DNA from 2 places in the Caulobacter sp. FW305-C-30-S16 genome. Region 1 is predicted to be linked to the other one. Evidence: predicted binding sites of a transcription regulator. Region 1 holds the regulator's gene; the other holds the start of a gene.
The links. The regulator LexA, encoded in region 1, represses DNA repair genes until DNA is damaged. The targets are predictions, from matches to a motif close to ATGTTCNCNANNTGTTCT.
Positions count from the first base shown of each region.

Region 2: recA (recombinase RecA) is a predicted target of LexA. The motif match lies at 3,117-3,134, and genes of this name have one in related genera.

Region 1 covers NZ_JBYSYH010000003.1:324,891-335,475, forward strand. Annotated here, with positions in the region: gene AC3WJT_RS13645 (peptidylprolyl isomerase) at 1-1,212, shown strand, start outside; gene trpE (anthranilate synthase component I) at 1,209-2,744, shown strand; gene AC3WJT_RS13655 (TonB family protein) at 2,807-3,211, shown strand; gene AC3WJT_RS13660 (hypothetical protein) at 3,208-3,447, opposite strand; gene AC3WJT_RS13665 (anthranilate synthase component II) at 3,513-4,103, shown strand; gene trpD (anthranilate phosphoribosyltransferase) at 4,107-5,117, shown strand; gene trpC (indole-3-glycerol phosphate synthase TrpC) at 5,114-5,905, shown strand; gene AC3WJT_RS13680 (hypothetical protein) at 5,902-6,150, opposite strand; gene lexA (transcriptional repressor LexA) at 6,332-7,033, shown strand; gene AC3WJT_RS13690 (ComEC/Rec2 family competence protein) at 7,227-9,326, opposite strand; gene gltX (glutamate--tRNA ligase) at 9,364-10,585, shown strand, end outside.
Region 2 covers NZ_JBYSYH010000004.1:297,365-303,894, reverse strand. Annotated here, with positions in the region: gene AC3WJT_RS16135 (sulfate/molybdate ABC transporter ATP-binding protein) at 1-444, opposite strand, end outside; gene AC3WJT_RS16130 (site-2 protease family protein) at 525-1,274, opposite strand; gene AC3WJT_RS16125 (EAL domain-containing protein) at 1,317-2,951, opposite strand; gene recA (recombinase RecA) at 3,206-4,273, shown strand; gene alaS (alanine--tRNA ligase) at 4,665-6,530, shown strand, end outside.

The DNA of each region.
Region 1 (10,585 bases):
GACTTTGAGAGCACGGTCACGGTCAGCCAGGCCGAGGTCCAGAAGCAGTTCGACTTCATGAAGGACAGCCTGTCCAAGCCGGAACTGCGCACGGTGGTCCAGATCGCCGCCAACGACGCGGCCCAGGCCGCCGCGATTATCACCCGCCTGCAGAAGGGCGAGGATCCCGCCGCGATCGCCAAGGCCTACGGCAAGTCGGCGACGACGTTCCCCGACAAGCCGCGCTCGTCCTTCTTCGATCCGGCCGTCGCCGCCTCCGCCTTCTCGCTTCCGGAAGGCGGCGTCAGCGGACCGATCAAGGGCCAGTTCGGCCTGGCGGTGGTCAAGGTCCTGAAGGTCACGGCCGGCACGACCGCCACGCTCGAGGAGCACCGCGCGGCCATCGAGGCCAAGGTGCGCGGCGACCTGGCCGGCGCGAAGATCTCCGACATGTCCAAGGTCTACGAGGACGCCCACGAAGCCGGTGCGACCCTGCCCGAAGCCGCCGCCAAGGCCGGCGTGCCGACCACGGTCTACGCCCCGGTGACGGCCGACGGCCGCGGCATGGACGGCAACCCCGTCGCCGGTATCTCGCCGCAGATCCTCAAGGCCGCCTACGACCTGGCCCAGGGTGGCGAGAGCGACATCCAGGAAGCCGGCGAAGGCGAGTACTTCGCCGTCCGCGTCGACCGTATTGTGCCGCCGGCCCTGCCGCCGATGGCCACCATCCGGCCGCAACTGGTCCGGACGATCACTTTGAAGCGCCAGGCCGACCTGATGAAGGCCCGCGCCGAGGCCCTGACCGCCCGCATCCGCAAGGGTGAGTCGATCGAGGCGGTCGCCGCCTCGGCCGGCGCAACGGTCGTCCGCGTCCCGGGCATGAGCCGCGCCACGGTGCAGGCGCACCAGGCGCTCGGCCGCGAACTGGTCGGCGGCGCGCTCGGCTCCAAGAAGGGCGAGCCGTTCACCGCCAGCGCGCCGAACTTCAGCGTCGCCGTCGCGGTCGTCACGGCGATCCGCACGGGCGACCCGGCCCAGGTGGCCCAGGCCACCGAGCAGGGCCGTCAGCAGTTCACCCAGGACATCTTCGGCGACATCGGCGAAGCCGCCCGCGGTTACGCCCGGACGAAGCTGAAGACCCGCACCGACCTGACCCGCGCCCGCATGGCCATCGGCCTTGACCAGACCCAGGCGGCAGAGGGCGAGGACGCGCCCGCGGGCAAGGCGAAGTGACGACCGAGCCGTCCTTCGACAGCTTCCGGGCGGCATGGGAGGCGGGACGGCCCCAGGTCGTCTGGCGCCGGCTGATCGATGATCTGGAGACGCCGGTCTCGGCCTATCTGAAGATCGCCCGTGATCGGCCCTACGCCTTCCTGTTCGAGTCCGTCGAGGGCGGCGCCTGGCGTGGGCGCTACTCCATCGTGGCGATGAAGCCTGACCTGGTCTGGCGCTGTCGCGGCGACGCCGCCGAGGTCGCCGAGCACGAGGCCATCGCCGAGGGCCGGTTCACGCCGCAGTCCGGCGGAGCGCTGGACAGCCTGCGCGACCTGGTCGCCCGCTCGCGGATCGAGCTGCCGGCCGGTCTGCCGCCGCCCGCCGCCGGCATCTATGGCGCGCTGGGCTACGACATGGTCCGGCTGGCCGAGCGGCTGCCGAACATCAATCCCGATCCGCTCGACCTGCCCGACGCGGTGATGATCCGCCCGTCGATCGTGGCGGTGTTCGACGCCATCGCCCAGGAAATCGTGCTGGTGACCCCCGCGCGGCCGGTGAAGGGCGTCAGCGCTGAAGCCGCCCACGCCGAGGCCATTGCCCGGCTCGACGCGGTGATGGCCGACCTTCGCCAACCCCTGCCAGCCCCCGCGCCGGAAGGCGCGCCTGGCCCGGACGTCTTCGAGACGCCGGTCAGCCGCGAGGACTATGCGGTGATCGTCGAGAAGGCCAAGGACTACATCCGCGCCGGCGACATCTTCCAGGTGGTGCCGAGCCACCGCTTCCGCGCGCCGCTCAAGGCCGCGCCGTTCGCCCTCTACCGCTCGCTACGGCGAACCAACCCCTCGCCCTTCCTGTTCTATCTGAACTTCGGACCGTTCCAGCTGGTCGGCTCGAGCCCTGAAATCCTCGTGCGGCTGCGCGACGGCAAGGTGACCATCCGGCCGATCGCCGGCACCCGCCCGCGCGGCGCGACGCCGGAGCAGGACCTGGCGCTGGAGCAGGAGCTGCTCGCCGACCCCAAGGAACGGGCCGAGCACCTGATGCTGCTGGACCTCGGCCGCAACGACGTCGGCCGCGTCGCCCGGCTGCGCGAACCGGGGCGCAACGAACCGGCGAAAGCCCAGCGCGGCCCGGCCGTCCGGGTGACGCAGAGCTTCATCATCGAGCGCTACAGCCACGTGATGCACATCGTCTCGAACGTCGAGGGCGATGCGCCGGATGGCCTGGATCCCGTCGACGTGCTGATGGCCGCCCTGCCGGCCGGCACCCTGTCGGGCGCGCCGAAGGTGCGGGCGATGGAGATCATCGACGAACTGGAGATCGAGAAGCGCGGCCTGGGCTACGCCGGGGCGGTCGGCTACTTCGGCGCCGACGGCTCGGTCGACACCTGCATCGTGCTGCGCACAGCGCTGGTCAAGGACGGGACCATGTACGTCCAGGCCGGCGGCGGCGTCGTCGCCGACAGCGACCCGGACGCCGAGTACGACGAGACCCTGCACAAGTCGAACGCCCTGCGCCGAGCAGCGGCGGAGGCCTGGCGGTTCAGCTAGGCTGCTTGGCGACGCCTGGAGAGCATGCTAGCGCAACCGCTACCTTCGGGAGAGCGACCGCGATGAGCTTTCGTTTGAAGTCCGCGCTGCTAGTCATCGTGTTGACCGGAACCGTCGCGAGCGTCGCTGGCGCGGAGGACTCTGTTACGGCGTCTGCCACGCTCATCGCACACCCGGTCTGGCAGAGGATGCCGACCGGGCGCGACGTGGCCAGTCATTATCCGGAGAAAGCCCTGTCCGCCGGACTGAGCGGCGGGGCGATCGTCGAATGCAAGGTCACGCCGAAGGGCCGGTTGCAGTCGTGCACCCTGATCAGCGAGACGCCGGAAGGATATGATTTCGGCAAGGCTGTGCTGAAGCTCGCCTACTTTTTCAAGATGGCCGAAGTTGATGGAGACGGCGCTCCGACCACCGGGCGACTGGTCAGGCTGCCGCTTGAATTTCATCTGTCCGGCGGAACGCGCTAGTTGTTCTCACTGGCCGAGACGACCTCGGCGCTCGACGCTTCCGGCTCCAGCGCCAGCCGGCTGGTCGTGACCGGCGGGGCCATGACCATCGCCACCGCGAACGCCAGCGCCGACACGGCCGCGAACAGCGCCGCGGCCAGCGCCGCCAGCAGGCTGTCCTTCTCCAGCGGAGCCTTCAGCAGCCCCTTGGCATAGGCCATGGCCTCGTGGTCGAGAACGGAATCAGCGTGCGCCATGGCTGACAGGATGAAGCGCGCCGCCCCTTGGCGCAAACCCCGCCACCGCCTAGAACAGCGGGGCCATGATCCTCGTCATCGATAACTACGACAGCTTTACCTACAACCTCGTTCACTACCTGAACGAACTGGGGGCGGAGACGGCTGTCTGGCGCAACGATGCGCTGACGGTGCAGGAAGCGCTCGGGATGAAGCCCGAGGCCGTGCTGCTGTCGCCCGGACCCTGCGCGCCGGACCAGGCGGGGATCTGCCTGCCGCTGCTGCGCGGCGCGCCGGAAGACCTGCCGATCCTCGGCGTCTGTCTCGGCCACCAGGCCATCGGTCAGGCCTACGGCGGCGAGGTCGTGCGGGCCAAGTCGATCATGCACGGCAAGACGAGCCCGATCCATCACACCGACAAGGGCATGTTCAAGGGCATGCCCAACCCCTTCACGGCGGCCCGCTATCACAGCCTGTCGGTGCCCAAGGAAAGCCTGCCGGACGTTCTGGAGGTCACCGCCTGGACGGACGACGGCGAGATCATGGGCTTCCAGCACAGGACCCGCCCGGTGCACGGCGTGCAGTTCCATCCCGAGTCGATCGCCACTGAGGGCGGCCACATCCTGCTGGCCAATTTCCTCGACCTGGCGGGCGTGAAACGCGCAGAAGCCGTCTAGACCGTGTCCGACGCCTTCAAGCCCCTGCTGAGCCGTCTGGCTGACGGCGCGACGCTGTCGGAAGAGGACGCCGAGGCGTTCTTCGGCGCCTGCCTGCGCGGCGAACCCACCCCCGCCCAGGTGGCGGCGGCGGTCACCGCAATCCGGCTGCGCGGCGAGACCGTCGGCGAAATCGTCGCCTGCGCACGCGCCATGCGCCGCGCCGCGGTGCATCTGGATCTGCCCTACGAAACGGTCGACGTCTGCGGCACCGGCGGCGACGGCCTGCATACGCTGAACATCTCCACGGCCGTCGGGTTCGTGGCGGCGGGCGGCGGACTGAAGGTCGCCAAGCACGGCAATCGGGCGATCACCAGCAAGTCCGGCACCGCCGACGTGCTGGCGGCGCTGGGCGTCAATATCGACCCCGGTCTCGACAAGCAGCGCAAGGCGCTGGACGAGGCCGGCATCTGCTTCCTGTTCGCCCAGGCGCACCACGGGGCGATGAAGCACGTCTCGCCGATCCGGCAGCAGCTTGGTTTCCGTACGATTTTCAATCTGTTGGGCCCATTGACCAATCCAGCCGGCGCCAGGCGCCAGGTGGTCGGCGTCTCGGCGCCGCGCTTCGTTGAGCCGATCGCCCACGCGCTCGGCGCGCTCGGCGCGACCCGCGCCTGGTCAGTGCACGGCCAGGGCATGGACGAGCTGACCATCACCGGCGAGACCGAGGTCGCCGAATGGCGCGACGGCGGCGTCCGCCTGTTTCAGATTACGCCGGAAGCCGTTGGATTGCATCGCGGTTCGCTCGCGGACCTCACCGGCGGAGACCCCGAGTTCAACGCCGCGGCGCTGCGCGACCTGCTGAACGGCCAGACCGGCGCCTATCGCGACATCGTGCTGCTGAATACCGCCGCCGCCTTCCTCGTCGCCGACACGGTCGAAACCCTTCGCGAGGGCGTCGAGTTGGCTCGGAAGGTGATCGACGACGGCCGGGCGCTGAAGGCGCTGGAGACCCTGATCGCGGTGACCGCGTGACCGACATTCTGGCGAGGATCGCCGCCTACAAGCGCGATGAAGTGGCCGAACGGAAGCCCGCGCGGTCGCTCGCCGAGGTCGAGGCGGCTGCACGGGGCGCCGACGCTCCGCGCGGGTTCAAGGCCGCCCTCGAACGTCATCACGCGCCCGGCCGCCTGTCCCTGATCGCAGAGATCAAGAAGGCGAGCCCGTCCAAGGGCCTGATCCGGGCGGACTTCGATCCCCCCGCGCTGGCCCGCGCCTATGAAGCCGGGGGCGCGGCCTGCCTGTCGGTCCTGACCGACGGGCCGAGCTTCCAGGGCGCGGACGGCTATCTGGTCGTGGCCCGCGCCGCCACCGCCCTGCCCTGTATTCGCAAGGACTTCCTCGTCGACCCCTGGCAGGTCGCCGAGTCCCGCGCGCTCGGCGCCGACGCCATCCTCGTCATCCTGGCGATGATCGACGACGCGCTCGCCGCCGACCTGATGGCCGAGGCCGCCCGCTACGGCATGGACGCGCTGGTCGAGGTGCATGACGAGGCCGAGATGGACCGCGCCGGAGCACTCGGCGCGACGCTGGTAGGCGTGAACAACCGCGATCTGAAGACCTTCACGGTCGATCTGGCCATCACCGAACGCCTCGCCGACCGGGCGCCGGCCGGCGCGCTGCTGGTCACTGAAAGCGGCATCTTCACCGCCGCAGACGCCGCGCGACTGGAAGGCTCCGGAGCGAAGGCGATGCTGGTCGGCGAGAGCCTGATGCGCCAGGCGGATGTGGAAGCAGCGACAAGGGCGTTGCTGGGCGCTTAGCCCCTCACCGCCGCGGGCCGTAGCGATTCCACGTCCCCGCCAGGCCGCACCTTCCGGCCCATGGTCCAGTTGGACTGCATCCGCACCTTTGGATTGGGCGTGCTCCAGATCTCGCCGCTGTCGTCGAGGGCGACGACCCAGATCAGGTGATGCTCGGGCCCGTAGTCGATCACGGCGATCGCCTGCCCGGGGCCCTTGCCCTCGACAGTCATCGGAATCGGGGTCTGCAGTTCGGTGAACGACATGGTCTCTCGCGGGCTTGCTACGTCGTCGAAACGACCAGCAAGCGCCCGTGTTCCCTCGCTTTTTCGTGAGCTCCCTGAGCCTCCCAGGGCCGTTAACTTGACAGAAACCAAGAACGCCTAGAGAACATCGACAGTTGTTAGCGGTTTGTTCCGCGACAGATTCGGTGACGAGGCCCGGCAGATGCTCACTCGCAAACAGCACGAACTGCTCATGTTCATTCACGAGCGGATCAAGGAGAGCGGCGTTTCGCCTTCGTTTGACGAGATGAAGGAGGCGCTCGATCTGGCCTCCAAGTCAGGCATCCACCGCCTGATCACGGCGCTGGAGGAACGCGGCTTCCTGCGCCGCCTGCCGCACCGGGCGCGCGCGCTTGAAGTCACCAAGCTGCCGCAGCAGGCGACAACCTCCGCCCCGTCCGGCGGTCGGCAGGCCTTCAAGCCGCAAGTCGTGACCGGCGACAAGCCGAGCGCTTCGTCGGCGCCGATCATCGCCAACGATGTCCGCGAGATTCCCCTGCTCGGCCGCATCGCCGCCGGCTCGCCGATCGAGGCGCTGCAGGTCGAGCGCGAGAAGATGCTGGTCTCCGAGAGCATGCTCGGCGCCGGCGAACACTATGTGCTCGAGGTGCAGGGCGACTCGATGATCGAGGCCGGGATCCTCGACGGCGACTTCGTGCTGATCCGCAAGACCGACACGGCCCACAGCGGCGAGATCGTCGTGGCGCTGGTGATGGGCGAGGAAGCCACGCTCAAGCGCCTGCGCCGCAAGGGCGCCAGCATCGCGCTGGAAGCGGCCAACCCGAAGTACCAGACCCGCGTCTACGGCCCCGACCAGGTCGAGGTCCAGGGCAAGCTCGTCGGGCTGATCCGCAAGTATCACTAGACCCGTAGGCGATGCTCCCCACCCTTGTGGGAAGCTGTCACGCGTAGCGTGACTGAGGGGGAGTCGGTGCACGGAATCCCCTCCACCAGGCTCCGCGTGGTCCCCCTCCCCAGCGAAGCTCGGGAGGATTGTTGTGAAGGCGACCCAGTCACTGCCGCAATGCCGATTTCCGCGTCACGGCTAGTCGTGGGTTCTACCCCGTCCACGGCCGCCTTCCCCTCAAGTCGTTCGCCCACCTGACCCGCCATCCGCCCGGCGTCCGCCACAGCTCCGCCGAGCCGCCCTGGGCGAAGTCGCGCGCGGATAGCAGGAACGCATCCTCACAGCCGCGGCCGTGCGGATCCGAGCGCAGGATCACCAGTCGGCCGGGCGCGCAAAGCTGATCATAAACAGTCCGCCTCGGCGGCCTCTTGCCCGACCAGAAGGCCAGGTCGGCGCCCGTGCCCGGACGACAGGCGAAACGATCGCAGGCGAACAGGCCGTCCCGCGCCCTCTCCGGATCCGCGCTGATCGCAAGGCCACGCCTGCGCGCCCAGAGGTCGGCGGCGAAGCGGCGGGCCTCCGGCCGCAGCAGGATGGCGTCCCGTCCCTGCCGAACCGCCACGGCAGCCCCGTCAGAGGCGATCCAGACGTCCGGCGGCTCGGGCCGGGGCCAGATCAGCACCGCCATCGCCAGCGGCGCGCCGAGCCAGCGCAGACGGCCCTTCCACAGACACAGCAGCATGATGCCAAGGAACGCGGTCGGCAAAGCTGCGCCGGGCGCGCTGGCGATGACCATCTGGGCTCCGGGCTGCACAGCGGTCGCGTGGGCGACGCCGACCATCGCATCGATCCCCTGCCCCGCCACCCACAGGAACGGACCGCCGAGGCCGAGCGACTCCAGCGCGCCGCCGAGCGCGAGGAACGGCATGATGACGAAGCTCGACAGTGGCGAGACCAGCAGATTGGCGAACAGGCCATAGCTGGCCATACGGTTGAAGTGGTGCATCGCGAACGGCCCCGTCGCCAGACCCGCCACGAAGCTGGCCGCCAGCGCCGCAAGCACCCAGACCACGACCGCCTGCGGCCCGCGGATCCACCAGGGCGTCGAGATCTCCCGCACCGGTCTGGGCCAGGCCTCGGCCAGGGCCACCAGCGCCGTGGTCGCGGCGAACGACATCTGGAAGCCGGGCGCGGCGGCAGCTTCGGGCTGCAGCGCCAGGATGATCAACGCGGCCACCGCCAGCGTGCGCAGGCTGATCGCCTGGCGGTCGAACAGGATGGCGGCGAAGGCGACCGAGGCGGTGATCGCCGCGCGCTCGGCCGGCGGCGGAGCGCCCGACACCACCAGATAGGTCGCGACCGCCAGAAGGCCGGCCGAAGCCGCGACCTTCTTGCCCGACACTCTCAACGCCAGCCACGGCCAGAGCGCGACCAGCAACCGCACCGCCGCGAAGACGAAGCCTCCGACGATGGCCATATGCAGGCCCGAGATCGACAGGATATGCGCCAGGCCCGAGGCGCGCATGTCCTCTGTCTGCTGTGGCGTGATCCAGGCCTCGTGTCCGGTGACCATCGCCGCGCCGATGCCGCCGCTGGCCTCGCCCATCCGCGCGACGATCCGCTCCGCCAGCCGCCAGCGCGCCGCGTTGATGGCCATGGTCATCCTCAGACGCCAGGGCGGGCGCGACAGGGCGGCCGCCTCCGGCGCACCGAGCGAGAAGCCGACACCCCCGACGCGGTCGAACCAGGCATCGCGGGCGAAGTCGTAGGCGCCCGGACTGGCCGGGTCGGGCGGCGGCCCGATCATCGCCCGCAGGCGGATCGCCGAGCCCGGCGGCGACGGCGCTATTCCCTCGCGCAACGTGACCCGCACCCGCACCGGCGTCTCTTCCGGCGCGAGGCCCGAGACCCACTCCGGCGCGACCAGCACGCGCATGCCGCCGGCGCCCCGGCTGGGCACATCGACGACCCAGCCCTCAATCCAGCGTGGCGTGTCGGCCGGCGGCGCGATCGGCCCCGCGACCAGGTCCGACCGGAGCTTGGCCCCCAGCAGCCCGGTCGCGGCGAAGGCCGCCAGGACGGCGGCGACCACGATCAGGCCGTCTCCGCGCCAGCGTCGGGCCGCCCAGGCGGCGGCGACCGCCGCGACCGCCAGGAGCATCGCCAGCCACAGGGGCGGCTCGACCCTCAGGGTCATATATCCGGCCCCGCCCAGGCCGAACGCCACCGGCGTCCAGAGCGTCCAGCGGCTCGCCTGTGCGGCGAATTCAGCGTGCAGGCCGGCAAGGCTATGAGCGGCGCGAGCGACCATGCTAAGAGGCGCCCCCGACCTTCCAGACCCTCCCGAGATGTCCGACTCCAGGCCCGTCGTCACCCGAATCGCCCCCTCGCCGACCGGCTCCATGCACATCGGCACGGCGCGCACCGCCCTGTTCAACTACCTATACGCGAAACACACGGGTGGTCGCTTCCTTTTGCGTGTCGAGGACACCGATCGTGAGCGCTCGACCGAGGCGGCCGTGCAGGTGATCTTCGACGGACTTGCCTGGCTGGGCCTGCCGTTCGACGGCGAGCCGGTGTTCCAGGCCGCCCGCGCCGACCGGCACCGCGCCGTGGTCCTGGAGCTGCTCGAGGCCGGCAAGGCCTACCGCTGCTGGCTGTCCGGCGACGAGCTCACCGCCGCCCGCGAGAAGGCCCAGGCCGCCGGCCACGCCCTGCGCTCGCCCTGGCGCGACAAGGACCCCTCGCCTGAGGACCTGGCCCGGCCGCATGCCATCCGTTTCCGCGGCCCGAAGAACGGCGACACCGTGGTCAGCGACCTGGTCCAGGGCGCGGTCACGTTCCGCAACCGGGATCTGGACGATCTGGTCCTGCTGCGCTCGGACGGCGCGCCGACCTACAACCTCGCCGTGGTGGTCGATGACCACGACATGGACGTCACCCACATCATCCGCGGCGACGACCATCTGAACAACGCCGCCCGCCAGTGCCTGATCTACCAGGCGATGGGCTGGGTGGTTCCCGCCTTCGCCCATATCCCGCTGATCCATGGCGAGGACGGCGCCAAGCTGTCCAAGCGCCACGGCGCCACGGCGGTGACCGATTTCGCCAGCCTGGGCTATCTGCCCGAAGCGATGCGCAACTACCTGGCCCGCCTGGGCTGGAGCCACGGCGACGACGAACTGTTCAGCGACGCCGAGGCCATCGCCTGGTTCGACATCGCCGACGCCAACAAGGGCGCGTCGCGGCTCGACTGGGACAAGCTGAACTACGTCAACGCCCACTACATCCGGCTGGCCGATGACGCCCGGCTGGCCGATCTGGTCGCCGATGTCTTCGTCACACGGGGCGATCCGCTCGACGCCGCCCGCAAGGCGCACGCCCTGCGGGCCATCCCGCTGGTCAAGGAGCGGGCCAAGACCATCGTCGAGCTGGCCGATCAGCTGACCTTCCTGTTCCGCGCCCGGCCGATCGTGCTCGACGACAAGGCCCGCGGCCAATTGACCGACGAGACCCGCGCGCGCCTGTCGCGGCTGCGGGTCGTGCTGGCGGCCGCCAACGACTGGAGCG
Region 2 (6,530 bases), on a different contig from region 1:
CGCCAGGGCCACCCGCTGACGCTGGCCGCCGGACAGTTGCGAGGGGTAGCGGGTTTCGTGACCCTCAAGCTGGACGAGTTTCAGCAAGTTCTCGACCCGGCGGGCGATATCGGCCCTTGAAGGCCGCGTGGCCCGGGGCCGCACGCTCAGGCCAAAGGCGATGTTGTCGGCCACCGTCATGTGCCGGAACAGGGCGTAGTGCTGAAAGACCATGCCGATCCGGCGTTCACGCGCCGAGAGGGCGAGGAGGTCCTCGCCGTCGAAAGTGACCCCGCCGCCGTCGGGAACTTCCAGTCCGGCAAGGATCCGCAACAGGGTGGTCTTGCCCGATCCCGACGGACCCAGAAGGGCGAGAAACTCACCCTGTCTGGCGGTCAGCGACACATCTGTCAGCGCCGGGAAGCGGCCAAAGGCCTTTGAGACGGAATTGATGACCAGGGACATGAGTGCGTTTCAATCAGTGGCGGCGCGTGGTCGACGGCTATTTCGCGCGCGCGAGGGACTGAGGCGTCGGGGCGGCGGCGTCAGCCGCCGCCGGACTCCCAGAAGTGGAAGTTGACGTAGCCCTGGCCGATCTGCCGGGTGTCGACGCCCAGCAGGCTGGTCAGGAACAGGGCCGCGTCGAACAGCGCCTCGGCCACGCCCGGCACGAAGAACACGACCGCGATCAGAATGAAGATCGCCACCTTCTCCACCGGCGCCACCTTCGCCTGCAGGTCCGGCGGCAGGAACGGGCGGATCACGCCGTAGCCGTCCAGCCCGGGCACGGGCAACAGGTTGAAGAAGAAGGCCATCGCCTGGAACAGCGCCAGCAGCGCCACGGCCGGCCACAGCGGACCGCCCCAGCCGCTGGCCGGTCCGACGGCCAGCAGGATCGACAGCACGATCAGCACCAGCAGCGTGCCGACCGGTCCGGCCAGCGAGGCGGCCGATCGCCAGGCCGCGCTGCGCATCAGGTCCGGCCGCAGGTAGACCGCGCCGCCGGGCAGGGCGATCCCGCCGATCGCCAGGACAATGACGGGGAAGACGATGCTGGTGGCGACGTCGGCGTACTTGAGCGGATCAAACCCCAGATAGCCGGCCGCCTCGACCGTGTGATCGCCGGCCTTCCAGGCGACAAAGGCGTGGCTGAACTCGTGGACGGCCAGCGCGACGATCCAGCCGACCATGACGAACAGGAATGTCAGGATCCCGGTCAGCGCGGGCGGCGCATGGACCAGCGTCATCCCGATCAGCACCCAGCTGCTCAGCAGCAGTATTCCGTTCCGACTCATTCGCCCCTCCGGCCGTCACGCCACTATGCGTGAGCCGGAGCGCTACCCCCACTGCTCTTTCAGTCCCGCGCGACGGGCCGCGACCGGCGGCGCCGTTTCCCGCACGATCGCCGGCTCGGGGCGATCGGCGGGGCGGCCGTAAAGCCAGCCCTGGGCGAAGTCGACGCCGGCCTTGCGGGCGGCGTCCTCGATCTCGACCGTCTCGACCATCTCGGCGACGGTCTTGACCTTGAGTTCCTTGCACAGCTGCACCAGGTGCCGCACCAGCGCGCCGTCCCGGCCGTCGCTGGCCAGGTCGCGCACATAGCGGCCGTCGATCTTGACCACATCGACGCTGAGCCGCTGCAGATAGGCGAACGAGGCGGCCCCGGCGCCGAAGTCGTCGAGGCAGACCTTGCAGCCGAGGCCGCGCAGGCTCTGGATATGCCGGTTGGCGAGGTCGAGGTCATCGATGGCGGCGCTCTCGGTGACCTCGAAGATCAGCCGGTCCTTCAGCCGCGCGTCGGCCTTGATCATCCGCTCCAGTCCCGCGACGAAAATCTCGCTGCCGATCGACCGGCCGGAAATGTTGGCCGCCAGACGGACCTTGCCCGTGCGGTCGCCCTTGAGCTGGCGGATCACCTGCTCGACCACCGCCTGGTCGAGCTCCTCGATCAGGTCGAACTCCTCGGCCATGCGAACCATGGTGAACGGACTGCCGCCGTCCTCGAACCGGACCAGCGCCTCGTGGTGATGCGCGATCCCGGTCTGGATATCGACGACCGGCTGGTAGGCGAGGGTGAACCGGCGCTGGCTGACCGCCGCGCCCAGCTCGCCGGCCTTGGTCAGGGTGCGACGCACGGACCGGTCCATGGCCTGGCTCAGGGTGATCGGCGGCACATCCTTCAGACCCTGTTCGATGAAGTCGTCCAGGGCGTAGCGCAGCGCGCGGGCAAGGCGGGCGGGCGAGCCAGACTCCATCGGCACGGCGTGGGCTGCGGCGCCCAGGCTCTGGCCGCCGGCGCAGCTGGCCACCACCCGGGTCAGGCGCTTGATCATGGTCGCGGGGTTCTCGCCCTGCTCGCGCAGCAGCACGAACCGGTCGTCGCCGACCTTGGCGGCGCCGGAGCCCTGCAGGGACTCGGCGCGCAGGGCCCCGGCGACCTGTCTCTCCAGCGCGGCGCCGGCCTCGGGCCCCAGCAGGGCGCTGGCGTCGGTCAGGCCGTTCATCTCGACCATCGCGAGTTCCAGTTGCTGGCCAGTGGCCTTGGCGGCGTCCATCAGGGACTTGGTGATCGCCTCGAAGCCGTCGCGGCTCAGCAGCCCGTCACTGGCGCTCGACCCGGCGGCCGGCGGTGCGGCGGCGGACAGCAGGGCGCAGGAAATCCGTCCTTCGTTCTGAGGCAGGCGACGGGCGGTGAAGGCGACCGCACGGCCCGGCTGGCCGGCCACGCGCACCACCAGCGGCGCGCGGCGGGCCCCGTCGTCCAGCCCGGCGATCAGCGCGTCCAGCATCGGCCGGTCGGCCTCGACCACCAGATCACCCACAGATCGCCCGACCAGCCCGGCCTCATCCACGCCCAGGGTGGCCTGGGCAGCGCCAAGGGCGAGCAGAATGACCCCGCCGGACTCAATCTCGAGCAACATGTCGGCGTTGGCGAAGGCGAGGCCGAGCAGGCGGCGGGCGGCGATGGACAAGGCGAAGACTCCCCGGAACCCGCCCAGTTTGCACGGACGGCCTTAAGGCCCGGTTGCCGCCGGCGTCATGGCGTGACGTTTTGCGACCCGGGTCGGCGGACATCTGAGGAGGCGGGCCGGAAACCCGGCGGCCAGGACGAAATACAATTTCTGCGCGCAACAATGAGAACATATTGCCAACCGGAACAAACCATGATCAAAGTTTGTCCGTGGGCCACGCGGCCCGGCAGAATCGTGGAATAAGGACGGCTCCCATGAACCAGGCGGCTTTGAGACTCGTGACACGCGACGAAGGTGACAAGCAGCGCGCGCTCGAAGCGGCGCTGACGCAGATCGATCGGGCCTTCGGCAAGGGCTCGGTGATGCGGCTGGGCTCCAAGAGCAAGATCGAGGTCGAGGCGGTGCCCACCGGCTCGCTCGGGCTCGACATCGCGCTGGGCATCGGCGGTCTGCCCAAGGGGCGGGTGGTCGAGATCTACGGTCCGGAAAGCTCGGGCAAGACGACCCTGGCCCTGCATGTCGTGGCCGAGGTCCAGAAGGCCGGCGGAACCGCCGCCTTCGTCGACGCCGAGCACGCCCTGGATCCGCAGTACGCGCGCAAGCTGGGCGTCAATCTCGATGACCTGCTGGTGTCCCAGCCGGACACCGGCGAGCAGGCGCTCGAGATCACTGACACCCTGGTGCGGTCCGGCGCCGTCGACGTGATCGTCATCGACTCGGTCGCGGCCCTGACGCCGCGCGCCGAAATCGAAGGTGAGATGGGCGACAGCCTGCCGGGCCTTCAGGCCCGTCTGATGAGCCAGGCGCTGCGCAAGCTGACCGCCTCCATCTCCAAGGCCGGCACCCTGGTCATCTTCATCAACCAGATCCGTATGAAGATCGGCGTGATGTACGGCAGCCCGGAAACGACCACGGGCGGCAACGCCCTGAAGTTTTACGCCTCGGTGCGCCTGGACATCCGCCGCACGGGTTCGGTCAAGATCCGCGACGAGATCGTCGGCAACAACGTCCGGGTGAAGGTGGTCAAGAACAAGGTCGCCCCGCCGTTCCGCGAGGTCGAGTTCGACATCATGTACGGCGAGGGCATCTCCAAGCTCGGCGAGATCATCGACCTTGGCGTCAAGGCCGGTGTGATCGACAAGTCGGGCTCCTGGTTCTCCTTCGGCGACCAGCGCATCGGCCAGGGCCGCGACAATGTCCGCGAGTTCCTCAAGAAGAATCCCGACATCGCCAAACAGATCGAGGACGCCGTGCGCGGCAAGTCCGAGATCATCGAGGAGGAACTGCTCGTCGGTCCCACCGAGGGCGAAGACGAGGACTAGCCCCGGGCGAAGGCTTTCGCGGCGCGCCTCTCCGCGCCGGGCGTTCGCCCACCCGCAGCCCGCGTGGCCCCGCGGGGCGCACCGCGATTGAAGGACGTCCGGCGCCACCGCCGGGCGTCCTTTTTCGTCCGATCGTTTCCTGCTCCCGGCGGAAGAAGGTGTCGGCGTAGCCGACGGATGCGGGCTTACGAACCCTGCCGACCCAGGCCGTGACCCCTAGCCCTCCTTCTCCCTCCGGGAGAGGGTTGCTTCACGACCGTCCAGCCGGTCGCGGATTCCCCTCTCGCGCGCCTTTTCCTTTGTGGCGCGGGCGGCCGTTGGTTAAGGAGCCGGTTCCATTCCATCCCGGCGAGGGGGCGGCGCCCCGGACCGACAGCGACCTGGCCGAACGATGAAGAGTCTCAACGATATCCGCAGCGCGTTCCTGGACTATTTCGGGAGCAACGGGCACGCCGTGACCGCCTCGGCCCCGCTGGTGCCGCAGAACGATCCGACGCTGCTGTTCGTCAACGCCGGCATGGTGCCGTTCAAGAACATGTTCACCGGCGCGGAGACGCCGCCGACGCCGCGTGCGGTGTCCTCGCAGAAGTGCGTGCGCGCCGGCGGCAAGCACAACGACCTGGACAACGTCGGCTACACCGCCCGCCACCACACCTTCTTCGAGATGCTCGGCAACTTCTCGTTCGGCGACTACTTCAAGGAGCAGGCGATCGAACACGCCTGGACCCTGCTGACGCGCGACTTCGGCCTGGCGAAAGAGAAGCTGCTGGTCACGGTCTATCACACCGACGACGAGGCGGCGGCGCTGTGGCGCAAGATCGCCGGCCTGTCCGACGACCGGATCATCCGCATCGCGACCAACGACAACTTCTGGTCGATGGGCGACACGGGTCCCTGCGGCCCCTGTTCGGAGATCTTCTTCGACCATGGCGACAAGGTCTGGGGCGGGCCTCCGGGCAGCGCTGAAGAGGACGGCGACCGGTTCATCGAGATCTGGAACCTGGTCTTCATGCAGTTCGAGCAGCACGCCGACGGCACGCGCACGAACCTGCCCAAGCCCTCGATCGACACGGGCATGGGTCTGGAACGCATCGCCGCGGTGATGCAGGGCGTGCACGACAACTACGACGTCGACCTGTTCCGCACCCTGATCGCCGCCTCGGAGGAGGCCACGGGCGTCAAGGCCGTGGGCGACCAGGCGCCGTCGCACCGGGTCATCGCCGACCACCTGCGCACCTCGTCCTTCCTGATCGCCGACGGCATCACCCCGTCAAACGAAGGCCGGGGCTATGTGCTGCGCCGGATCATGCGCCGCGCCATGCGTCATGCTCACCTGCTCGGCGCGACCGAGCCTCTGATGCACCGCCTGGCGCCGACCCTCGTCGACCAGATGGGCGCCGCCTATCCCGAGCTGCGCCGGGCCCAGCCGGCCATCGTCGAGACCCTGCGCCAGGAGGAGGAGCGGTTCCGCCGCACCCTCGGCCGCGGCATGATCCTGCTGGACGAGGCCACCGCGCCCCTGTCCGAGGGCGGCGTCCTGTCCGGCGACGTGGCGTTCAAGCTGCACGACACCTACGGCTTCCCGCTCGACCTGACCCAGGATGCGGTCCGTTCGCGCGGCCTGACCGTCGATACGGGCGAGTTCGACCGGCTGATGGCCGAGCAACGCGGCAAGTCCGAGGGCCTCAAGGGCACCGGCCAGCAGGTGGCGGCCGCCGAGTGGTTCGCCATCCGCGACCGCGTCGGCGCGTCGGCCTTCACGGGATACGACAGCGTCGATGGAACCGGCACGGTTCAGGCCCTGCTCAGCGACGGCGTCGAGACGGCCGAAGCCCTCACCGGCGACACCGTCCAGGCCGTGTTCGACCGCACCCCCTTCTACGCCGAGAGCGGTGGCCAGGCCGGCGACATCGGCCTGATCGAATGGCCGGGCGGCTCGGCGAAGGTCACCGACGTCCAGAAGCACGCCGGCGACCTGCATGTGCATGACCTTGAGATCGTCGCGGGCAGCCTGAAGGCCGGCCAGGCGGTGACCCTGCAGGTCGATCCCGCCAACCGCACCACCACGCGCGCCAACCACTCGGCCGCCCACCTGATGCACGCGGCCCTGCGCAACGTGCTCGGCGAGCACGTGACCCAGAAGGGCCAGATGGTCGACGGCGAGCGCCTGCGCTTCGACTTCAGCCACGGCGGCCCGCTGACCGCCGACGAACTGGCGCGCATCGAGGACGAGGTGAACGCCGTCGTCCTGCAGAAC